3 regions of the Kitasatospora sp. NPDC059462 genome follow, and region 2 is predicted to be linked to each of the others. Evidence: riboswitches for the same ligand, from Rfam matches in the RefSeq annotation. Region 2 holds a riboswitch; each other region holds the start of a gene.
The links. Region 2 has a riboswitch for cyclic di-AMP ahead of ACFXAM_RS27040 (transglycosylase family protein). Riboswitches for the same ligand answer to the same signal wherever they lie in the genome.

Region 1 (7,795 bases), on a different contig from region 2:
GATCCGGGTGAGCTTCGGCGCCGGCACCCCGGACGAGCACGTGGACCGCTTCCTGAAGGCCGTCCGCGAGCTGGTCACGGACGGCGCGGCCTGGACCTACCGCAACGAGGGCGGCCGCTGCGTCGCGGACACCCGCCGGGAGGGCTGAGCGGCCCCGGCCCGCACTCGTCCCGGGCCACTCGTCCGGGTCACTCGTCCAGGCCGATCGCGAACGCGGCCTCCAGGTCGTGCTGGGAGTAGGTGCGGAAGGCGATCTGGGTCTCGGTGTGGGCCACGCCCGGGACCTTGTTGAGCCGGCCGGGGATCACCTCGGCGAGGTCGTCGTGCCGGCCCACCCGCACCATCGCGACCAGGTCGTAGCCGCCGGTCACCGAGTAGACCTCGCTGACGCCCTCGATGGCGGCGATCGCCTCGGCGATCTCCGGGATGCGGTCGACGCTGGTCTTGATCAGGACGATGGCGGTGATCACGGTGGCGTACTCCTTTGTGAGGTGCCGCCAGCGTATCGGGCGCCGCCGGTGCCGTCGCGGGGGCGGGTGGCGCGGGGACGGCGCCCGCCGAGGGTGCAGGCGTAGAGGAAACCGGACGCGAAGCCGATCACGTGCACCAGGTACGCGACACCGGGCCCGGCGGAGTGCACCGACCACCACTGGAGGGCGAACCAGAGCCCCAGCACCAGCCAGGCCGGGAAGCGCAGCGGCAGGAAGAGCAGCAGCGGGACGAGCGTGGTGACCCGGGCCCGCGGGTGGAGGCGCAGATAGGCGCCGAGGGCGGCGGAGATCGCCCCGGAGGCGCCGATGAGCACCCTGGTCGCGTCCGCCGAGTGCGCCTCGGCCAGGGCGAAGCCGTAGGTGGTGAGCGCCCCGGACGCCAGGTAGAAGAGGAGGAACCGGGCGCGCCCCAGCCGCCGCTCCACGGTCGGGCCGAAGACGTGCAGGAAGAGCAGGTTGCCGAGCAGGTGCAGCCAGCCGGCGTGCAGGAAGAGCGCGCTGAGCACGGACAGCGCCGGGTGCTTGCCCGGGGTGGGCGCGGCCGGGCAGCCCGGCACCGGGTCGGGGGCCTCGGCGAGCTGGCCGGCGGTCAGCGGGTGTCCGGTCAGCAGCTCGGCGGGGACGGCCCCCCAGCGCTGCTCGTAGCGCTGCTCCGCGCAGACCCGGCTCTGGCCGCGGCCGTAGAGCGGGTTGAGCCCGGCGGCCGGTCCGAGCAGGAACACCGCGGTGTTGAGCGCGATCAGGGCGTAGCAGACGGCCGGGGCACCGGCGGCCGGCCGGCCGCGGCGGGTGCCGGCACGGGCGGGCAGGACCGGGAGCGCCATGGGCCCCAGCATCCCCCCGGGAGGGGACGGGCACCGCGCGGTTGCGGCAGGTGGGCTACCGGTGGCGGCCGGTCGGCCGGTGGCCGTGAAGGTTGCCCCAGGCAATAGGCTTGGGGCGGGCATTCCCGCCTCCCGCCGCCGACGCCGGGGCTCCGGGGGGAGCGCCTGAGCCCATTCAGGGACCACCCGAGAGGACCCCCGATGACCGTCCCCGCTCTGACCGCCGAGACGCGCTGGCGCTGCACGCTCTGCGGCAACCTGACCCGCTTCGACGTGACCCGGACCGCCCGGGTCACCGAGTTCCTCCACTTCGACCTGGCCGGCGAGTCCAAGGTCGAGGAGACCCAGGTGCACAGCGAGACCGTCGAGTCGGTGCGCTGTCGCTGGTGCAACGCGGTGGACCAGGTCGAGCTGGTCGCCCGCCCGGGCGCGGCCGACGGCGCCGAGGCCGTCGAGCAGGCCTGACCGCCTGATCCGTGCGGCGGGCGGTGCGGGGCGTGGCCGCCCGCCGCACGGGACAATACAGAGAGAACGCACGGAGTGTGACGGGGGCGGCGGCCGGGGGCCGTACCCCGCTGGACCAGGATCGGAGCCGAGGACGTGGTGGACGCAGCGAAGGAGCCCGCCGGGCCGCAGGGGCGGCAGCCCGCTGTGGACGCGCAGGCGCCGGACGCGGCAGGGGCCGCCCCCTCCGGCACCGACGCCCCGGCCGAGCCGGCCGCCGGCGAGGAGTCCGGCACCGGTGAGGACCCGGCGGCAGCCGTCGACGGGCGGGCGCCGCGGACGGCGGGCGCCGAGGCCGCCGGGGACGGCGCGGCGGGCAGCGCCGAGACGCTGGACCGGCCGCTGCCCGAGGGCGTGCGCCGGCGCGTGGTGGGTCTCGCCTCCGACGCGCTCGGCGGGCTGCCGCTCGGGGAACTGCCCCAGTCGTTGCGCCAGTACGCCAAGTTCACCCCCGCGCGCCGGGCCAAGTACGCGGCGACCGCGCTGGCGGCGGCGCTGGAGGCGGAGCCGGCCTTCCGGTCGCGGATAGCGGAGCGGCTGCGGCTGGGCCAGCCCGACCTCGTCAAGGCGCTGGAGTCGGGCACCGTGCCGGGCGCCGCCGACCCGATGGACGTGGCGGCGGCCGCCTATCTGGTGCGCTCCTCGGGGTGGAGCCGGCTGGTGGCCGCGGTCGGCGAGGAGGCCGATCGGGCGGGCGCCGAGGGCGCGGCGGCCGAGGCGGCCCGGCTGGTGGAGAAGCTGCAGGCCGAGCTGGCCGAGCTGCGCTCCGCGGCGCGGGCCGACCTGGAGCGCCAGCGGGCCGAGTCGGAGGAGGTCCGGCGGGAGGCCGACTCGCTGCGCCGCCGGCTGCGTTCGCTGGAGAGCGACACCCGCCGGGCGCAGGCGGAGACCCGCAAGGTGACCGGCGAGCTGGAGGCGCTCAGGGCGCAGGCGGCGGCCGAGCGGAGCGCGGCGGAGACCGAGGCGCGCCGGCTGCGGCACCGGATCACGGAGCTGGAGAACACCGCCGAGCAGGGCCGCCGGTCGGCCCGCGAGGGGCGCAGCGTCGAGGACATGCGGCTGCGGCTGCTGCTGGACACCGTTCTGCAGTCGGCGCAGGGGCTGCAGCGGGAGCTGGCGCTGCCGGTGTCCCAGATCCGCCCGGCGGACCTGGTGGAGGCGGTGGTGCCGGGTGCGGCCTCGCCGCACGACGTGGCGCGCCGCGGCCTGGCCGAGGACGATCCGGCGCTGCTGGACCAGCTGCTGGCGATCCCGCAGGTCCATCTGGTGGTGGACGGCTACAACGTGACCAAGACGGGCTATCCGACGCTGCCGCTGGAGCAGCAGCGGATCCGGTTGCTGGGCGGGCTGGCGATGCTGGCGCAGCGCACCCAGGCGGAGGTCACCTGTGTGTTCGACGGCCAGGACCTGGACGTGCCGGTGATCATGGCGCCGCCGCGCGGGGTGCGGGTGCGGTTCAGCCGGACCGGGGAGACGGCGGACGAGCTGATCCGCCGGCTGGTCCGGGCCGAGCCGCAGGGGCGTCCGGTGGTGGTGGTCTCCACCGACCGGGAGGTCGCGGAGGGCGTGCGGAAGGCCGGCGCGCGCCCCGTCGCGTCGGTGCTGCTGCTCAACCGGCTGGCCCGGCCGTAGCCCGTTCCCGGGGCGGCCCGGCCGGTATGACGGCTGGTCAGCGCCGGGATTGCGGTGTTGTGCGTGTTTTGTGAAGTCAGATGGACGGTTCGGGTTCACGCGAACGGGGGAGTGGCGCGAAGCGTGGATCTTCACTAGGGTCTGGCGTCAAACCTATTTTCCGGATTCTCACCCGTTCGGGTGAGGCCATTGGAAGAAGGAGCCGGTCCCTTGGCCTCCCACCGCCGTCCCAAGCAGCCGAGCCGCGCGCGGGTCTCCGTGCTCACCGCTGCCGCTGCGACCGCGGTCGCCCTCTCCGCCCAGGTCGCCGCCCACGCCGCGCCCAGTCCGTCGCCCAAGAAGGACGACGTCAAGGCGCAGATCGACCAGTTGCAGGAAGAGGCCGAGCAGGCCACCGAGAAGTACAACGGGGCCAAGGAGCGCGCGGACCAGCTGCGCAAGCAGGCGGACCAGCTGCAGGACCAGGTGGCCCGCGGCCAGGAGCAGATGACCCAGCTTCAGGCCGGGCTGGCCGAGGTGGCGGGCGAGCAGTACCGCACCGGCGGCATCGACCCGTCCGTGCAGCTGATGCTCACCTCCGACCCGTCCGGCTACCTGGACAAGGCCTCCAGCGTCCAGCAGGCCAGCTCCAGCCAGGCCGAGGCGCTCAAGGGCCTCCAGGACCAGCAGCGCCGGCTCGACCAGCAGAAGGCCGAGGCGGCCGCCGTGCTGGCCTCGCTGGACAGCACCACCAAGGACCTGAACCAGACCAAGGCCGAGGTCAACAAGAAGCTCCGGGAGGCCCAGGAGCTGCTGAACTCGCTCAGCGCCGCCGACCGCGCGGCCCTGAAGGCGGCGCAGCAGCAGGCCGACCGCGCCTCCCGCGGCTCGGAGCGCACCGACCTGGGCAGCCTGCCGCAGGCGAGCGGCAAGGCGGGCTCCGCGGTCGCCCTCGCGATGAGCAAGCAGGGCTCGCCCTACGGCTGGGGCGACGTCGGCCCGAACACCTTCGACTGCTCCGGCCTGATGGTCTGGGCGTACGGCAAGGCCGGCGTCTCGCTGCCGCGCACCTCGCAGGCGCAGGGCAACTACGGCACCCGGGTGCCCTCCCTGGCCGAGGCCCAGCCGGGCGACCTGGTCATCTACCGCGACGACCGCAGCCACGTCGGCATGTACATCGGCAACGGCATGGTGGTGCACGCGCCGCGCACCGGTGACGTGGTGAAGGTGATGAAGGCCGACGCCATGAAGATCAACACGATCCGCCGGGTCTGACGGCGGGCCGTCTGACGGGTCGCCACGACACGCCCGGAGGCCCGTTCCGGCTCCTGTGATCAGCGCCACCCCCGGCCGGGGGTGGCGCTGACGTTTCGGCCGCGCATTCGAACGTCTGACGGAGAATGATCAGCCCGATGTGGGGATGTGATCACGTTCGGTCATTTTCACAAGGGAACTTGGGTATTCTTCCGACTTTTTTCTGACAAGGATTTGAACGGATCACGGATCTGTTACTAGGGTCGTGCCTCGAACCACGCACAGTCGATCACCCAGCCTGGGTGGCGGCGGGGTTCGCCGCCGAGTTCGTGAAGCAGCGGGAGGGCGCCTTCGGGTCGTCCCTCCGAGTGAAGGCCCAGCAGTCGGGGGTCCGCTGTGGAACGGAGCCGGGGAACCACGTTCCTCCGGGGTGAATCGGCGCCAGGCCGGCCGCGCGAGCGGCGGGTGAGGCGTCGTAGGGCACGCTTCCGCCCGAACCCGTCAGCTCACCCGGTAGGCGGATGAGGAAGAAGGAGTCCGCCTTCGTGGCGTCCCATCGTCGTCCCAAGCCCGCCGGCCGCACCCGTGTCTCGATCCTGACCGGTGTCGCCGCCGCTGCCGTCGCCCTCTCCGCGCAGTCCGGCGCCCACGCCGACCCGACGCCGACCAAGGACCAGGTCAAGGAGCAGGTCGACCAGCTCAACGAGCAGGCCGAGGTCGCCACCGAGAAGTACAACGGCGCCCAGGCCAAGCAGCAGGAGCTGCAGAAGCAGGTCGCCGAGCTGCAGGACAAGGTGGCCCGTCAGCAGGCCTCGGTCACCGAGGCGCAGGGCGGCCTCGCCGAGATCGCCGGCGAGCAGTACCGCACGGGCGGCATCTCGCAGACCGTCCAGCTGATGCTCTCCGCCAGCCCGGACAACTTCCTCAGCCAGGCCGACGCCCTGAACCAGGCCGGTTCCACGCAGTCCGGCGCGCTGAAGGAGCTCCAGGAGCAGCAGCGCAGGCTCGACCAGGACCGCACCGAGACCCAGGCCAAGCTCGCCGAGCTGGAGGCCACCACCCAGCAGCTGAAGTCCTCGAAGGAGGACGTCCAGGGCAAGCTGCAGAAGGCCCAGGACCTGCTCAACACGCTCACCGAGCAGGAGCGCCAGGCGCTGCGCGCGGCCGAGGAGAAGGCCGCCGCCGAGGCCAAGGCCAAGGCGGACGCCGCCAAGGCCGAGGCCGCCAAGGCCGCCAAGGAGAAGGCCGACGCCGAGCGCGCCTCCCGCGACGCCAACCGCACCAGCCCGAGCGCGCCGTCCACGGCCGCTCCGGCGGCCCCGGCCGCCACCGCCAAGCCGGCCGCCCCGGCGGCGCCCGCCGCCAACGGCTCGCGCGCCGCCGCCGCGATCGCCGCCGCGGAGAGCAAGCTCGGCTCCCCGTACGTGTACGGCGCCACCGGCCCGAACTCCTTCGACTGCTCGGGCCTCACCGGCTGGGCGTACGCCCAGGCGGGCGTGTCGCTGCCGCGCACCTCGCAGGCGCAGGCCACCGCCGGCACCCAGATCGGCTCGGACATCTCCAAGGCCCAGCCCGGCGACCTGGTGATCTTCTACGGCGACCGCCACCACGTGGGCATCTACGTCGGCGGCGGCCAGGTCATCCACGCCCCGAAGCCGGGCGCGTCGGTCCGCTACGAGGCCGCGTCCAACATGCCGGTCAACACCATCGTGCGCCTCTGACCCACGGTCGGCAGGCTCCGCCGGGCCCGGTTCCCCCGCACGGGGGGACCGGGCCCGCGGCATTCCCCGGCCCGCCGGGACGCTCGGTCCGCGAACCGATCTGATGTCCGAGGAGTGTCCGAATATTCGGGTTCGGAGGGGTTTGGAATCGGTTGCCCCGACTCGCTAACGTCTGCCACCGGACGCCCGCTTCGACAGCCGCCCGCTCCGGTGCGGCGGCGGGCCGGGCCCAGGATCGGAGCCGACGTCGCATGGCCGTGCACCGCCGTTCCCCGCTGTCAGGTGCGCACGTGCTCGCCCGGGCGCTGGTGCTCACCGCGGCGGCCGCCACCGCGTTGGGCGTGTCGGCCGGCGGCAGCGCCCGGGCCGTGCCCGGCTCGCCGGACGCCCCGGCCGACCGCAAGGACGTCAAGGCACAGGTGGAGCAGCTCTACGACGAGGCCGAGCAGGCCTCCGAGCGCTTCAACGCCGCCCAGGAGGCCCAGCAGCGGCTCCAGCACGAGACCGGCGATCTGCAGCAGCAGATCGCCGTCTCCCAGGACGAGCTCAACCGGCTGCGCGGCGAACTCGCCACCGTGGCCGGCGCCGAGTACCGCGGCGGCGGGATGACCCGGACCGTCCAGCTGATGCTCTCCACCGACCCGGAGGCCTACCTCTCCCGCGCCCGGGCCCTCGACCAGAGCGCCGAGCGGCAGAACGAGACCCTGCACGAGCTGCGGGGCCGTCAGCGGGTGCTCGACCAGCGCCGGGCCGAGACCACCGCCAAGCTCGCCGAGCTGGAGCAGACCCGCAAGGCGCTGGCCGAGAGCAAGCAGCAGATCCAGCAGCGGCTCGCCAAGGCGCAGCGGCTGCTCAACGGCCTCGGCGCCGTCGAGCGCGCCCGGCTCGCCGCCCAGGACGCCCGTGAGGCGGAGCAGCGGGCCACCCGGGGCACCGACCGGCTGGACTTCGGCACCGCCCCGCCCGCCTCGGAACGCGGCGCCGCCGCGCTGGCCGCCGCGGTGCGGATGATCGGCGCGCCCTACGTCTACGGATCCACCGGGCCCAAGGCGTTCGACTGCTCCGGTCTGATGTACTGGAGCTGGCGGCAGGCCGGAGTGACCCTGCCGCGCACCTCGCAGGCCCAGGCGTACGCCGGGCGGCGGGTCAGCCTCACCGAAGCGCGGCCGGGAGACCTGGTGATCTTCTACCGGGACATGCACCACGTCGGGATGTACGCCGGCGGCGGGGTGATCGTGCACGCCCCCTACCCGGGCGCCAAGGTCCGCTACGAGGCCGTCAACGCGATGCCCGTCTCGGGGGTGATCCGGCTCTGAGCCGCCCGGATCCCGCCGCCGGCCGCCGGCCCTCGCGGCGCACCGCCCTGCTGCTCGCGGCCGGCGGGCTGGTC
Region 2 (7,795 bases):
GCAGACGCCGACGACCCGGCAGCCCGGCCGGTCGAGCTCGGTGGCGAGGTCCTCGGCGATCCCGACCCGCTGGTCGGCGATCAGCACGCCGACGGCCCCCGCAGCGGTGAGCCGCCGGGCGAGGTCCGCCCCCGACCCGCCGTCGAGCACGGTGATCACGACGACCGAACCGGTGACCCGCATGGCCTTGCTCCTCCCTGTGGGCGGCTCCGCACCGGCGCCCACGGACATCTTGCGGAGGATCGTAGGCAGGTCCTGACCCTCCGCAACAGGAATTACCCCTCAGGTGACCAGGCTCACGCCTGCCGCGCGCGGCGGACCGCGTCCGGGTCCCGCGCCGCCCGCGCGCACGGCGTGCGCACGCCGTGCGGTGACCGGGACACGCCCGGGATACCGTCGACCCATGCCAGCTCAGCCCGCCTCCCCCCGTCCGCCCCTGTTCACCTGGGAGTTCGCCGCCGATCCGTACCCCGCGTACGCCTGGCTGCGCGAGCACGAACCGGTGCACCGGACCACCCTGCCGAGCGGGGTGGAGGCCTGGCTGGTCACCCGGTACGCGGACGCCCGGCAGGCGCTCGCGGACAGCCGGCTCTCCAAGAACCCGGTGCACCACAGCGAGCAGGCCCACCGCACCGGCCGGGTCGGCATCCCGGGCGAGCGGCAGGCCGACCTGATGACCCACCTGCTGAACATCGACCCGCCGGACCACACCCGGCTGCGGCGGCTGGTGTCGAAGGCGTTCACACCGCGCCGGGTGGCGGCCTTCGAGCCGCGGGTGCAGCAGCTGACCGACCGGCTGATCGACGGCTTCGCCGCGCGCGGGTCCGCCGACCTGATCCACGAGTTCGCGTTCCCGCTCCCCATCTACGCGATCTGCGACCTGCTCGGGGTGCCGGCCGAGGACCAGGACGACTTCCGGGACTGGGCCGGGATGATGATCCGGCACGGTGGCGGTCAGCGCGGCGGCGTGGGGCGCGCGGTGAAGCGGATGCGCGCCTACCTGGCGGAGCTGATCCACCGCAAGCGGGCCGATCTCGGCGACGACCTGATCTCGGGGCTGATCCGGGCCAGCGACCACGGCGAGCACCTGACCGAGAACGAGGCCGCGGCGATGGCCTTCATCCTGCTGTTCGCCGGCTTCGAGACCACGGTCAACCTGATCGGAAACGGCGTGTACGCGCTGCTGCGCAACCCGGGACAGCGCGCCCTGCTCCAGGAGTCGGTCGGCCGCGGCGAGAGCGCGCTGCTGGAGACCGGCATCGAGGAACTCCTGCGCTACGACGGGCCGGTGGAGCTGGCCACCTGGCGGTTCGCGACCAGTCCGCTGACCATCGGCGGGGTGGGGATCCCGGTCGGCGACCCGGTGCTGGTGGTGCTCGCCGCGGCGGACCGGGACCCGGCGCGGTTCGCCGACGAGAACACCCTGGACCTGGCCCGGACGGACAACCCCCACCTGGGCTTCGGGCACGGCATCCACTACTGCATCGGCGCCCCGCTGGCACGGCTGGAGGGGCGGGCCGCGCTGGCCACCCTGCTGACCCGGCTGCCGGACCTCGAACTCGCCGCGGACCCGGTGGACCTGCGCTGGCGGGGTGGTCTGATCATGCGTGGACTCCGTGAACTTCCGGTGGAATTCACGCCGGAGAAAACGCCCGGCGGCAAGGCTCCGGAGACCGGCTCCGAGGGCTGACGCATCGGCACAACGCGCTGACGGAGACTCTCCGTTGCCCGGATCCGGGGTGTCTGAACCACCCTCAATCCGGACATACCGCCCCGGTTGGTAGGCAATCCATCACATGACGTGATGTCCATGTGATATCGACGATATGAGCTTGTGATTGCTCTGAAGATCTGTCTACTCTCCCTGGAGTTCGCAGCTGCGAGCCCCGTGCGCGGAACGCCGAGTCCTGCCCGCCGCGCCACGGGAAACCGACCAGAACCCTGGGCAGGGGCGGGGGACCCAGGTTTTGCGCCGTCTCCCACGGCTAGGGGTGAAGCCGCCTCCGCGCGGCCGGGCCACCTCCCGGTCCGAACCCGACAGCTCACCTCGCAGGCGTGCGGAGAGGGACCCCTTCATGCTGTTCGTTGGAACCGGTCGTCACCGTCGCCGTACCCAGGCCGAGAAGGCCATCGCCGTCGCCGGTGTCGCCGGCGTCGGACTGGCCATGCCGATCCTGAGCGCCACCGGCGCCTCCGCCGCCCCGGTCTCCACCTGGGACGCGGTCGCCCAGTGCGAGAGCGGCGGCAACTGGAGCATCAACACCGGCAACGGCTTCTACGGCGGCCTCCAGTTCACCTCCAGCACCTGGAAGGCGTACGGCGGCACCGCCTACGCGCCGCAGGCCAACCAGGCCTCCAAGGCCCAGCAGATCTCGGTCGCCGAGAAGGTGCTCGCCTCGCAGGGCCCGGGCGCCTGGCCCGTCTGCTCCAAGAAGGCCGGCCTGAGCAAGGGCGGCGCCCCGGCGGCGGTCGACACCTCGACGGACGCCAAGCCGGCCGCCCCGAAGCCGCAGGTCCCGCAGGCCGCCCAGGAGGCCAAGCCGCAGCAGGAGACCGCGAAGCCCGCCGCGCCCAAGCACGCCGCGCCCAAGCAGCAGGCCCCGCAGGTCCAGCAGCAGGCCGCCAAGCCGCAGGCGCAGCAGTACGCGCCGAAGCACGCCGCGCCCAAGCAGGAGGCCCCGCAGGCGCAGCAGCAGTCGCCGGCCTTCTCCGGCAAGGCCGGCTGGGACGCCGACGCCAAGGTGTTCTGGTACCAGAGCAACGGCGCCTGGTACTGGACCAGCCACCAGAGCGTCTACCAGCAGTACGCCGGCCAGCAGGCCGCCGCCCCGGCCGCCCCCGCCGCGCAGCAGCCGGCCGGCCAGGGCTACACCGTCCGCTCCGGCGACACCCTCGCCGGGATCGCCACCGCCCAGGGCGTCTCCGGCGGCTGGCAGGCGCTGTACGACGGCAACCGCGGCACCGTCGGCGCCGACCCGAACCTGATCGTCCCGGGCCAGGTGCTGAGCCTCGCCTGACGGCCGGTCCGGCCGCACGGGACGAAGGGGGACCGATCGGTCCCCCTTCGTCCGCATCCGGCCCCCTCGGGTCGGGCAACCAGGTGAACTACCGGTGGGTAGCCGGGCCACACGCTGAGACGGAGCCGAGGTCGACGTGGCCCGGACAGCCCGTGCGGTTAGGCTCTGGTCGTAACGACTCCGCAATCGTCCGGCCGACAGCACCCACCGTCAGCCGAACCTGCTTCCGCTAGGAGATGCCTCGTGCCGTCCATCGATGTCGTCGTCGCCCGTGAGATTCTCGACTCGCGCGGCAACCCCACGGTCGAGGTCGAGGTCGGCCTCGACGACGGCAGCACCGGCCGTGCCGCCGTCCCGTCGGGTGCCTCCACCGGCGCCTTCGAGGCGCTGGAGCTCCGCGACGGTGACAAGAACCGCTACTTCGGCAAGGGCGTGGAGAAGGCCGTCCTGGCCGTCATCGAGCAGATCGGCCCGGAGCTGGTCGGCTACGACGCCACCGAGCAGCGCCTGATCGACCAGGCCATGCTCGACCTGGACGCCACCCCGGACAAGTCCTCGCTCGGCGCCAACGCCATCCTGGGCGTCTCGCTGGCCGTCGCGCACGCCGCCTCCGAGGCCAGCGACCTGCCGCTGTTCCGCTACCTGGGCGGCCCGAACGCCCACGTCCTGCCGGTCCCGATGATGAACATCCTCAACGGCGGCTCGCACGCGGACTCCAACGTCGACATCCAGGAGTTCATGATCGCCCCGATCGGCGCGGAGTCCTTCTCCGAGGCCGTCCGCTGGGGCGTCGAGGTCTACCACACCCTCAAGGGCGTGCTGAAGGAGCGCGGTCTGTCGACCGGCCTGGGCGACGAGGGCGGCTTCGCCCCGAACCTGGACTCCAACCGCGAGGCCCTGGACCTCATCGTCGAGGCCATCCAGAAGGCCGGCTACGTGCCGGGCAAGGACGTCGCGCTCGCCCTGGACGTCGCCTCCTCCGAGTTCTACGAGGACGGTGCCTACCAGTTCGAGGGCAAGGCGCTCACCTCCGCCGAGCTCATCGAGTACTACGCCGGCCTGGTCGACGCCTACCCGCTGGTCTCCATCGAGGACCCGCTGGACGAGTCGGACTGGGACGGCTGGAAGGCCATGACCGAGAAGCTGGGCGACAAGGTCCAGCTGGTCGGCGACGACCTGTTCGTCACCAACCCGGCCCGCCTGGCCCGCGGCATCGAGACCGGCACCGCCAACGCGCTGCTGGTGAAGGTCAACCAGATCGGCTCGCTGACCGAGACCCTGGACGCCGTCGAGCTGGCCCAGCGCAACGGCTACCGCTGCATGATGTCGCACCGCTCCGGCGAGACCGAGGACGTCACCATCGCCGACCTCGCCGTCGCCACCAACTGCGGCCAGATCAAGACCGGCGCCCCGGCCCGCTCCGAGCGCGTCGCCAAGTACAACCAGCTGCTGCGCATCGAGGAGATCCTCGACGACGCCGCCGAGTACGCCGGCCGCGGCGCCTTCCCGCGGTTCAAGCACGAGGGCTGAGCCCGCCCGGCGGCGCCCCGGCCGTCGACGCCGGGACGTCCCGGTAGCGCACGCCTGACCGGTGCCCCGCCGTTCACCCCGTAGGGTGGACGGCGGGGCACCGTCGCGACCAGGAGCGGACCAGGAGCAGGAGGGGGACACCGGAGATGGCAGGCTGGAGGATCCCGGGCTTGGCGGCCCGGCCCCGGTTCACGAGCCGGGCGACCGTCCTCGTGCTGGTGCTCTGCTCACTGGTGGCGATCCTGGCCTACCCGACCCGGCAGTTCGTCTCCCAGCGCTCGGAGATCTCGGCGCAGCGCGCCCGGGCCGAGCACGCCCGGCAGCAGGTCGAGCAGCTGCGCCGGGAGAAGGCCCGCTGGCAGGACCCGGAGTACGTCAAGGCGCAGGCCCGCACCCGGCTGCACTACGCGATGCCGGGGGAGACCCCGTACATCGCGGTGGACCCGGCGGCCAAGGACGCCGGGAAGTCCGCGCTGGGCGCACCGCCGCCCGCGGCGGGCCCGGCGGCCGCGCCGGCCAAGGCGGCCCGGCCCTGGTACGCCAGCGTCTGGGACTCCGTGGACGCCGCCGCCGCGCCGGCGGCCCCCGCCGCCCCGGGGCAGTCCGCCCCACCCTCACCACCCGCCCCCGCCCCCGCTGGAGACAGCTCCTCCCATGACCACTGAGAACCACCCCACCGTCTCCGACGAGGACGTCGCGGCGATCGCCGCACAGCTCGGCCGGGTCCCGCGCGGCCTGCGCGCCGTGGCCCACCGCTGCCCGTGCGGCAACCCGGACGTCGTGGAGACGGCCCCCCGCCTGCGGGACGGCACGCCGTTCCCGACGCTCTACTACCTGACCTGCCCCAAGGCCGCCTCGCTGATCGGCACCCTGGAGGCGGACGGCGTGATGAAGGAGCAGAGCGCCCGGCTCGCCGAGGACCCGGAGCTGGCCGCGGCGTACCAGAAGGCGCACGAGGACTACATCGCCCGCCGTGACGCCATCGAGGTGCTGGAGGGCTTCCCGAGCGCCGGCGGCATGCCGGACCGGGTCAAGTGCCTGCACGTGCTGGTCGGCCACTCGCTGGCGGCCGGCGAGGGCGTCAACCCGCTCGGCGACGAGGCGATCGGCATGCTGGAGGACTGGTGGGCCAAGGGCCCCTGCGTCTCCGCCGCCGAGGTCGCGGCCGCCGGCGATCGGGTGGTCCGCAACCGGGCCAAGGAGCAGGACCATGCGGCCGTGATCGCGGCCAAGGAGCAGAAGACCGCCGAGCGCGCCGCCAAGCGGGCCGCGCAGGAGGCGGACGAGGCGGGGGAGGCCGGGGCGTGACCACCACCCGGGTCGCCGCGATCGACTGCGGCACCAACTCGATCCGGCTGCTGGTCGCCGACCTCGACCCGGAGACCGGGGCGATCACCGACCTGGACCGGCGGATGATCATCAACCGGCTGGGCCAGGGCGTGGACCGCACCGGCCGGCTGCACCCGGACGCGCTGGAGCGCACCTTCGCCGCCTGCCGGGAGTACGCCGGGGTGATCGCGGACCTCGGGGTGGGCCCGGAGCGGATCCGCTTCGTCGCCACGAGTGCCTCCCGGGACGCCGAGAACAGCGCCGAGTACGTCGACGGCGTGCGGGCGGCCCTGGGCGTCGAGCCCGAGGTGGTCAGCGGCGAGGAGGAGGCGCACCTGTCCTTCGTCGGCGCGACCAAGGAGCTCACCGGCGGTCAGTTCCCCGCCCCGTACCTGGTCTTCGACCTGGGCGGCGGCTCGACCGAGTTCGTGCTCGGGGACGAGGACGTCCGGGCGGCGCGCTCGGTGGACATCGGCTGCGTCCGGCTGACCGAGCGGCACTTCGGCGGCGCCGAGCTGCCGTCCGACGAGCAGATCGCCGAGGCGCGCGCGCACGTGCGGGCGGAGCTGGACCGGGCCGCCGAGGCCGTCCCGCTGACCGGCGCGGCCACCCTGGTCGGCCTGGCCGGCACGGTCACCACCATCTCGGCGATCGCCCTGGACCTGCCCCGGTACGACTCGGAGGCGATCCACCACTCCCGGATCTCCCGGGAGCGGGTCGCCGAGATCGCCGACCGGCTGCTGCACGCCACCCACGCGGAGCGGGCGGCGATCCCGTCGATGCACCCGGGACGGGTGGACGTGATCGCGGCCGGCGCGCTGGAACTGCTGGAGATCATGGAGCGCACCGGCGCCGCCGAGGTGGTCGTCAGCGAGCACGACATCCTCGACGGAATCGCCTGGAGCATCGCCCGCTGAGCAGGCGGAGGACCCGCCGACCGGCCCCGGCAGCCCCCCCTGGGGCTCCGGGGCCGGGGCGCGCCGACGGTCGGGCGGGAATGTTCGTGAATTTCTTCACATGAGGATCCGGTCTTTCGCCGTACTCGGCGGCCCGGTCCGTCCGATATGTGGGACCGAAGGTTCGCCGGGGGTGATCACCGCTGGATCGCAGGTTCCGGCCCGCCGGAGGTTTGAAAATCGAAATCCCATGCGGGAACCGGGCCGTGTCAAGGATCGTTGCTGCTCAGCGGGGGCGTCCGAACGGACGTGCGCACCGGGGGCCCGGGAGGGCCGCGCGGGGTCCGGCGGGGGGCCGGAACGGGGGCGCGCAGTGTAGCAGAAGGGGTCCATAAGCTTGTGAGCGGGCTCACGAAGACTGCTCCGGGCGGTGCTGGATACTTTCGGATATGAGCACCACGGAGCGTCCTCGCATCCTCATTGTCGGCGGTGGTTACGTCGGCCTGTATGCCGCGATGCGCATCCTCAAGAAGATGCGCTACGGCGAAGCGACCGTCACGGTCGTGGACCCGCGGTCGTACATGACGTACCTGCCCTTCCTCCCCGAGGCGGCCGGCGGCAACGTCGCGCCCCGCAACCTCGTCGCGCCCCTGCGCACCGCGCTGAAGAACGCGGAGGTGCTCACCGGTGCGGTCACCGGTGTGGACCACGAGCGCAAGATCGCCACGATCCAGCCCGCGGCCGGCGACTCGTACGAGCTGCCCTTCGACTACCTGGTCGTCGCGACCGGTTCGGTCTCCCGCACCTTCCCGATCCCGGGTCTGGCCGAGAACGGCATCGGCATGAAGACCGTGGAGGAGGCCATCGCCCTCCGCAACCACGTCATGGCGCAGCTGGACAAGGCCGAGTCCACCACGGACGAGGCGGTCCGCCGCAAGGCGCTGACCTTCGTCATCATCGGCGGCGGCTTCGCCGGCGTCGAGACGATCGCCGAGATCGAGGACATGGCGCGCGACGCCTCCA
Region 3 (7,795 bases), on a different contig from region 2:
GCGCTGCTCGCGGAGCTGGAGAAGGTCGCCGCCCAGGGCTGGGCGCAGGACCACGCCGAGCACGAGGCGTTCATCAACTGCGTGGCCGCGCCGATCCGGGACGCCAGCGGCCGGGTGGTGGCCGCCGCCTCGATCTCCGTCCCCGACGTCGTCCTGCCGTACGAGCAGGTGCTGGAACTGCTGCCGCAGCTCCTCGCCACCACCAGGGCGGTCTCCGCCGACTGCGGACAGGTCCCGCACCACCCCTGAAGCCGATCCCCCGACCCCCGACCGCACCCCACCGAGGAAGCGAAACCGCATGAGCGACAAGACCGAGATCCGCACCGACGGCGCCCCCGCCCCGGCCTGGATGTTCTCCCAGGGCGTCCGCAAGGGCCCGATCCTCCAGGTCTCCGGCCAGGGCCCGCAGGATCCGGCCACCGGCGAGTACCTGTACCACGGCGACGTGAAGGCGCAGACCCGGCGCACCCTGGAGAACGTCAAGGCGATCGTCGAGGCGGGCGGCGCCACCATCGAGGACGTGGTGATGTTCCGCGTGTACCTCACCAAGCGCGCCGACTTCCCGCTGATGAACGAGGTCTACGCCGCTTTCATCGAGGAGAACATCAAGCCGGGCGGCGTGAAGCCGTGCCGCACGACGATCTTCGTCGAGCTGCCGCAGGAGCCGATGCTGGTGGAGATCGACGCCCAGGCCGTCGTCGCCTGACCTCCCCCGGCACGACCCGAAGGGCCCGGACCATGCGTCCGGGCCCTTTCGCATCCGTCCCGAAGGCGCCTTGCCCTCCCCCCCGCAACTCATTAGGTTAGGCTCACCTAACCAACAGGCAGGCAGCCCGCCGGAGGTCCCGCACCCATGAGCCCGCACCCCCACGACGCCGAGACCGCCGTGCCCTCGGAGCCGAGCGCCGCCGAGCGGATCGCCGGTGTGCTCACCGCCGCCTCCTCGGTGGTCGTCCGCGCCCTCGGCGAACAGCACGAACTGACCACCCCCGTCTCGGTGCACGGCTCCCGGCTGCGGCTGCGCGCCCCGCTCGACGCCCCGCTGACCGTCGCCGCCGCCCACGGGCCGGACGGCCTCGCGGTCGTGCTCGACCTCACCGACATCGCCCCGGTGGCCGTCCGCGACCGGGTCCGCGGCCGCCTCACCCTGGCCGGCCGGCTCGACCTCGCCCACCTCGCCGACGACGGCCTCAGCGTCCACCTCCGCCTGGACGTCGCCCACGCGGTGCTCTCCACCCCGTACGGCACCACCGCGATCACCGGCGCCGACCTCGCGGCCGCCGGGCCCGATCCGCTGGCCCGCTACGAGGCCGGCCTGCTCACCCACCTCGCCGACGACCACCGGGACGCGCTCACCGTGCTCACCCGGCTGCTCGACCCGGCGCTGCTCGCCGCCCGCCCCGCCGTCCGCCCGCTCGCCCTGGACCGGTACGGCCTGGTGCTCCGCCTGGACCACCCGCACGGCCACCGCGACGTCCGCCTGGTCTTCCCCGAACCGGCCCGCGACGCCGACGAGTTCGGGCACCGGATGCACCAGCTGCTGACCGCCGCCGAGCAGGAGCTGCCCGCCGCCCGCCCCTGAACCGCCCGCCCTGACGGCCCGCCGCCGAGCCACCCGTCCCGGAACCGCCGCCGCCGAACCGCCCGTCCCTGTACCGCCGCCGCCGAACCGCCCGGCGGGCCGTCAGGCACCCACCGGCTCGGCCTCCCCGGAGCGCTCCGCCGCGTCCTCCAGGACGATCCGCCCCATCCGGGCGTACCGGTCCGGCCGGCGGGCGCGCATCCACAGCGCCAGCCCGAGGCCGCCCAGGAAGGTGCCGGTCACCAGGTACGGCATCAGCCGGAAGAGCAGCGTGCCGGCGGCCGCGCCGGCCGCCGCGTCCCGGTGGACCACCAGCAGGGCCACCACCCCCGCCATGCCCACCCCGCCGGCCAGCGGCGCCACCAGCGTCCGGAACCAGTGCCGGGTCCCCGGATGGCGGCCCTGCACGTGGAACCAGCCGACCACGGCGAACGAGCAGAGCGTCTGCACGATCAGGATCGCCATCGTCCCGAGCAGCGCCAGCAGCGTGTACAGGTGCGCGTAGGGGTCCATCCCGGCCAGCAGGAACCCGGCCACCAGCGCCGCCGCGACCACCGACTGGGCCGCCGAGGCGACGTGCGGCGAGCCGTGCCGCGGATGGGTGCGCCCCAGCGCCGGGTGGACGAACCCCTCGCGCCCGATCGCGTACAGGTACCGGGCCGCGCACTGGTGGAAGGCCATCGCGCAGGCGAAGGAGCCGCTCACCACCAGCCACTGGAAGACCGTGACCGCCCAGCCGCCGAGGTGCGCGCCCAGCGGGTCGAAGAACAGGCTGTTGCCGTCCTTGCCGGGGACCGCGCCGCGGGCCACCTCCACCGCGCGCCGCGCACCGTTGCCGGAGACGATCATCCAGGACACGAAGACGTAGAACAGCCCGACGCCGACCACCGAGATCAGCGTCGCCCTCGGCACCACCCGCTTCGGGTCGCGGGACTCCTCGCCGTACATCGCGGTGGACTCGAAGCCGACCCAGGAGCAGAACGCGAAGAACAGCCCCAGCCCCGCGCCCGCCCCTCCGCCGTCCCCGCCGGCGCCACCGGCGCCACCGGCGCCACCGGCGCCGCGGAAGGCGTTCAGCGGATCCAGCGCCTCCCCGGCCACCAGCCCGTCCGGCCCGCCGCCGGTGACCAGCACGGCCAGCGACACGGCGCCCAGCACCGCGACCTCCAGCACCAGCGCCACCCCGAGCACCCGCGCGGTCAGGTGCAGGTCGAACCAGGCCATCACCGCGATCACCAGCAGCCCGAGCCCCGCGTACCAGCCCCACGGCAGCACCACCCCCAGCTGCGCCGCGACCAGCGCGCGCAGCGCGTACGCGAAGAAGCCGAGGACGGCCGCCTCGAAGACGACGTACGCGAGCAGCGCCAGCAGCCCCGAGGCCATCCCGACCACCCGGCCCAGCCCGTGCGAGATGTAGCCGTAGAACGCCCCGGCCGCGGTGATGTGACGGGCCATCGCCACGTAGCCGACCGAGAAGACGGTGAGCACCAGGGTCGCGAACACGTAGGCGGCGGGCGCCCCGGCGCCGTTGCCCTGGCCGATGACGATCGGGAGGTTGCCGGTCATCGCGGTGATCGGCGCCGCCGTGGCGACCGCCATGAACACCACGCCCGGCAGACCGACCGAGTCCGCCTTCAGCCGGTCCACCCCGTCCCGCCGCCCCGCGCCCGCGGTCACGTCCCCGGTCGCGTCCCCGCGCTGGATGGCCATCCGGCACCCTTCACCTGCCGTGGCTGCGCCGCCCGCCGGAGCGGACGGGCGATGACAAGCCGACAGCATCGGCGGGCCGCACCCGGGCCCGCAAAGCGGGGTGACCCGGCGTCAGCACCGCCGGGTTGACGCCCTGTTCGAGCCGCGGGCCGGCCCGTTCGACCGGGGGACGACGACGGCCGGCCCGGCTCGCGAGGGAGGTCTCGCGAACCGGGCCGGCCGGACGGGCGTGTCCCGCGCCCGTCGATCCGCTGGAGGTGCGGTGCTCACCCGGTCGAGCGGTCACCCGACATGACCATCCCGGGGGAGCCGTCTCGCCCCGCACCCAGCGGTGGCGGAGGTGATCCGACCGGAGGGTCAGATCGCGACGCCGCGCGCCCGCAGGTAGGCGATCGGGTCGATGTCCGAGCCGTACTCCGAGCCGGTGCGGATCTCGAAGTGGAGGTGCGGGCCGGTCACGTTGCCGGTCGCACCGGAGAGGCCGATCTGCTGGCCGGCGGTGACGGTCTGGCCGACCTTCACGCCGATCGAGGACAGGTGCGCGTACTGGGCGTACTTGCCGTCGGCGAGCTTGATCTCGACCTCGTTGCCGTAGGCGCCGCCGTTGCCGGCCTTCACCACGGTGCCGTTGGCGACGGCGCGCAGCGGGGTGCCGGTGGAGGCGACGAAGTCGGCGCCGGTGTGGTGGCCGGAGGACCACATCGAGCCGGCCACGCCGTAGGCGGTGCCGAGCTTCGGGTTGGCCAGCGGGGCGACGTAGCCGGAGGTGGCGGCGACGACCGGGGTCGCGGTCACCGGGGCGACGGTGGTCTGCACGGCGGGCTTGGCGGCCGGGGCGGCCGGCTTGGTCGCCGGGGTGGCCGGCTTCGCGGCCGGAGCGGCGGGCTTGGTCGCCGGGGCGGCCGGCTTGGCGGCCGGAGCGGCCGGCTTCGCGGCCTGCTTGGCGGCGGGCGCGGCCTGCTTGGCCGCCGGGGCGGCGGGCTTGGCGGCCGGGGCGGCCTTGGTGCCGAGCGCGAGCTGCTGGCCCGGGAAGATCAGGTTCGGGTTGGCGCCGACGACCGAGCGGTTGTGCTCGTACAGCGCCTGCCAGCCACCGGTGACGTTCTTGGCGTCGGCGATCTTCGACAGGGTGTCCCCACCGACGACCTTGTAGCTCTCCTCGGCCTGGGCGGCGGGAGCAGCGGCCTGAGCGGCCGGCGCGGCCTGGGCGGCGGCCTGAGCGGCGGGCTTGGCGGCCGGAACCTCGTGCGCCTGGGCGGAGACGGTGGTCACCAGCGGGAGGGCGAAGGCGGCACCGGTGACAGCGGTGGCGATGCCGATGCGGGCGGCGCGGGGCAGGGCGATACGACGAGCCTGTGCGGGCATGGAAATGTCCTCTCCGACGCCTGCGAGGTGAGCTGTCGGGTTCGGGCTGGAGTTGCCCGGCCGCAAAAGGCGGCTTCACCCCTAGCCGGACCGCGAATTCGGGTCCGGCGACTTACCTGTGGGTCCCCCGCTCCTGCCGTACAGAGTTCGTTGCGTACCACCGGGCAGCGGCAGGACTAGGCGTTCCACCCGGTGGCCACCCGGGCTGACGCCGGGCGGTCGCTGAACTAAAACTCATCCGTTCGGGTGAAGCAATGTCGATCTCCGCGGCCCGGGACCAAAGTCCGCCCCACCGTGACGCTGCGCAGAAAAGGCATGCACAGTACGCACACAATCCATTCACCGCGCGCACGTGATCCGCAACCCTGCGCCAATGCCGGAACCAGTGCGTACACGATCACTCACGGAAAGGACATCCCCCGACACACCCCCGGTGACCCTTGTCACGTGGGCCCCGCCGGACCGACCATGGGCCGTGGCCACCTCCGAGGCCGGCACCCTGCGGTTGGGCACCGCGCAGGGTCGCTGGGTACTACTGGCGACGGTGCTCGGCTCCAGCATGGCGATGCTCGACGGGACCGTCGTGAACGTCGCGCTGCCCAGGATCGGCGCCGACCTCGGCGCCCAACTCGACGCCCTGCAATGGACGCTCAACGCCTATCTGCTCACCCTGGCGGGCCTGATCCTGCTCGGCGGAGCGCTCGGCGACCGGTACGGCCGGCGCCGGGTCTTCCTGCTCGGCGTGGTCTGGTTCGCCGCCGCCTCCGCGGCCTGCGCCGCCGCGCCCACCGTCGAGGTGCTGATCGTCGCGCGCGCCGTCCAGGGCGTCGGCGGCGCGCTGCTCACCCCGGGCTCGCTGGCGATGCTCCAGGCCGTCTTCCACCCGGAGGACCGCTCGGCGGCGGTCGGACTCTGGTCCGGCCTCGGCGGGGTCTCGGCGGCGGTCGGCCCGCTGCTCGGCGGCTGGCTGGTGGACGGCCCGGGCTGGCGCTGGATCTTCCTGCTGAACCTGCCGCTGGCGGCGCTGGTGGTGGCGGTCTCCGCCCGGCACGTGCCGGAGAGCCGCGACGAGTCCGCGACCGGCCGCTTCGACGTGCTCGGCGCGGTGCTGGCCGCCCTGGCGCTGGGCGCCGTCACCTATGCGCTGACCGCCGCCGGGAAGGGCCTGTCCCCCGCGGTCTGGGTCACCGGGGCGGCGGGCCTGCTGCTCGGCGCCGCCTTCGTGGCGGTCGAGCGCCGCACCCCGGAGCCGATGCTGCCGCTGGGCCTGTTCTCCTCCCGGCTGTTCACCGCCGTCAACCTGGTCACCCTGACCGTCTACGCGGCGTTCAGCGGCGTCTTCTTCCTGCTGGTGGTGCAGCTGCAGATCGTCTCCGGGTTCTCCCCGCTGGTCTCCGGGCTGGCCCTGGTGCCGATCACCGTGATCATGCTGGTGCTGTCGGCCCGGGCGGGCCGGCTCGGCAAGCGGATCGGCCCGCGGCTGCCGCTGACCGTCGGCCCGCTGCTCTGCGCGGCGGGCGTCCTGCTGATGCTGCGGATCGGCCCCGGCGCCTCGTACTGGACGGACGTGCTGCCCGCCGTCGCCGTGATGGGCAGCGGCATGGTGCTGCTGGTCGCGCCGCTGACCGCCACCGTGCTGGCGGCGGTGGAGGTGCGTCACGCGGGCATCGCCAGCGGGGTCAACAACGCCGCCGCCCGGGCGGCCGGGCTGCTGGCGGTCGCGGCGCTGCCCGCACTGTCGGGGCTGAGCGGCGACGCCTACCAGGTGCCGGACGCGGTCGACTCCGCCTTCCGCACCTCGATGCTGATCTGTGCCGGGCTGCTGGTGGCCGGCGGGCTGACCGCGCTGGTGGCCGTCCACGGCAACGTGCTGGCCCCCGAGGACGCGCACCCGGTGGCGGAGCCGGACTGCCGCTACGCCTGCGCGACCAACGGCCCGCCGCTCGACCCCGGCCACCCGGCCCCGGTCGCGGCCGAACGCCGCGAGGGCCCCGCCGCCTGACCGGCGACGGGGCTGCGACCCGGCCGTCCGCCCGCCGGAGCGGCGGGCGGACGGGCGTGACGTTCCGTCAGAGAATGTCGCCCGGCGCGTACTTGGCGGCCTCCGGGTATGCGGCCGCGACGGCCTCGACCTGGCGGACGACCTCGGCGACCTGCGCCCCGGCCGCACCGGTGAAGGACAGCTTGTCGGCCAGCAGCGCATCCAGCGCGGCCCGGTCCAGCGGGATCCGCTCGTCGTTCGCCAGCCGGTCCAGCAGCTCGTTCTCCCGGGCGCCGGCCCGCATCGCGAGCGCGGAGGCGACGGCGTGCTCCTTGATGACCTCGTGACCGGTCTCCCGGCCGACACCCGCCCGCACCGCGCCCATCAGCACCTTGGTGGTGGCCAGGAACGGCAGGTAGCGGTCCAGCTCGGCCTCGATCACGGCCGGGAAGGCGCCGAACTCGTCGAGGACGGTCAGGAAGGTCTCCAGCAGGCCGTCGAAGGCGAAGAAGGCGTCCGGCAGCGCGACCCGGCGGACCACCGAGCAGGAGACGTCGCCCTCGTTCCACTGGTCGCCGGCCAGCTCGCCGGTCATCGACGCGTAGCCGCGCAGGATGACGGCCAGGCCGTTGACGCGCTCGCACGAGCGGGTGTTCATCTTGTGCGGCATCGCCGAGGAGCCGACCTGGCCCTCCTTGAAGCCCTCGGTCACCAGCTCGTGGCCGGCCATCAGGCGGATGGTCTTGGCCAGGCTGGACGGCGCGGCGGCCAGCTGGACGAGCGCGGTCAGCACCTCGAAGTCCAGCGAGCGCGGGTAGACCTGGCCCACGCTGATGAGCACGTTCTCGAAACCGAGGTGCGCGGCGACCCGGCGCTCCAGCTCGGCGAGCTTGTCGGTGTCGCCGCCGAGCAGGTCGAGCATGTCCTGCGCGGTGCCGACCGGGCCCTTGATCCCGCGCAGCGGGTAGCGGGCGATCAGCTCCTCCAGGCGGCGGAAGGCGACCAGCAGCTCGTCGGTGATCGACGCGAAGCGCTTGCCCAGGGTGGTGGCCTGCGCGGCCACGTTGTGCGAACGGCCGGCCATGACCAGCTCGGCGTGCTCGGCCGAGAGCCGGCCCAGGCGCACCAGCACGGCGACGGTGCGGTCGCGCACGTGC

Region 1: another riboswitch for cyclic di-AMP. It lies ahead of ACFXAM_RS24485 (NlpC/P60 family protein); the one in region 2 lies ahead of ACFXAM_RS27040 (transglycosylase family protein).
Region 3: another riboswitch for cyclic di-AMP. It lies ahead of ACFXAM_RS05705 (peptidoglycan DD-metalloendopeptidase family protein); the one in region 2 lies ahead of ACFXAM_RS27040 (transglycosylase family protein).

Annotation. Positions count from the first base shown of each region.
Region 1 covers NZ_JBHYUU010000107.1:4,051-11,845, reverse strand. Annotated here, with positions in the region: gene ACFXAM_RS24515 (aminotransferase class V-fold PLP-dependent enzyme) at 1-148, shown strand, start outside; gene ACFXAM_RS24510 (Lrp/AsnC ligand binding domain-containing protein) at 189-470, opposite strand; gene ACFXAM_RS24505 (rhomboid family intramembrane serine protease) at 467-1,315, opposite strand; gene ACFXAM_RS24500 (hypothetical protein) at 1,517-1,780, shown strand; gene ACFXAM_RS24495 (NYN domain-containing protein) at 2,150-3,451, shown strand; gene ACFXAM_RS24490 (NlpC/P60 family protein) at 3,662-4,705, shown strand; cyclic di-AMP (ydaO/yuaA leader) riboswitch at 5,067-5,219, shown strand; gene ACFXAM_RS24485 (NlpC/P60 family protein) at 5,230-6,405, shown strand; gene ACFXAM_RS24480 (NlpC/P60 family protein) at 6,657-7,721, shown strand.
Region 2 covers NZ_JBHYUU010000128.1:16,775-24,569, reverse strand. Annotated here, with positions in the region: gene ACFXAM_RS27050 (SDR family NAD(P)-dependent oxidoreductase) at 1-183, opposite strand, end outside; gene ACFXAM_RS27045 (cytochrome P450) at 404-1,690, shown strand; cyclic di-AMP (ydaO/yuaA leader) riboswitch at 1,922-2,070, shown strand; gene ACFXAM_RS27040 (transglycosylase family protein) at 2,076-3,017, shown strand; gene eno (phosphopyruvate hydratase) at 3,261-4,547, shown strand; gene ACFXAM_RS27030 (septum formation initiator family protein) at 4,718-5,212, shown strand; gene ACFXAM_RS27025 (DUF501 domain-containing protein) at 5,184-5,855, shown strand; gene ACFXAM_RS27020 (exopolyphosphatase) at 5,852-6,793, shown strand; gene ACFXAM_RS27015 (NAD(P)/FAD-dependent oxidoreductase) at 7,222-7,795, shown strand, end outside.
Region 3 covers NZ_JBHYUU010000012.1:23,738-31,532, reverse strand. Annotated here, with positions in the region: gene ACFXAM_RS05725 (IclR family transcriptional regulator) at 1-249, shown strand, start outside; gene ACFXAM_RS05720 (RidA family protein) at 299-706, shown strand; gene ACFXAM_RS05715 (DUF2470 domain-containing protein) at 854-1,582, shown strand; gene ACFXAM_RS05710 (APC family permease) at 1,685-3,292, opposite strand; gene ACFXAM_RS05705 (peptidoglycan DD-metalloendopeptidase family protein) at 3,650-4,657, opposite strand; cyclic di-AMP (ydaO/yuaA leader) riboswitch at 4,660-4,820, opposite strand; gene ACFXAM_RS05700 (MFS transporter) at 5,133-6,659, shown strand; gene purB (adenylosuccinate lyase) at 6,727-7,795, opposite strand, start outside.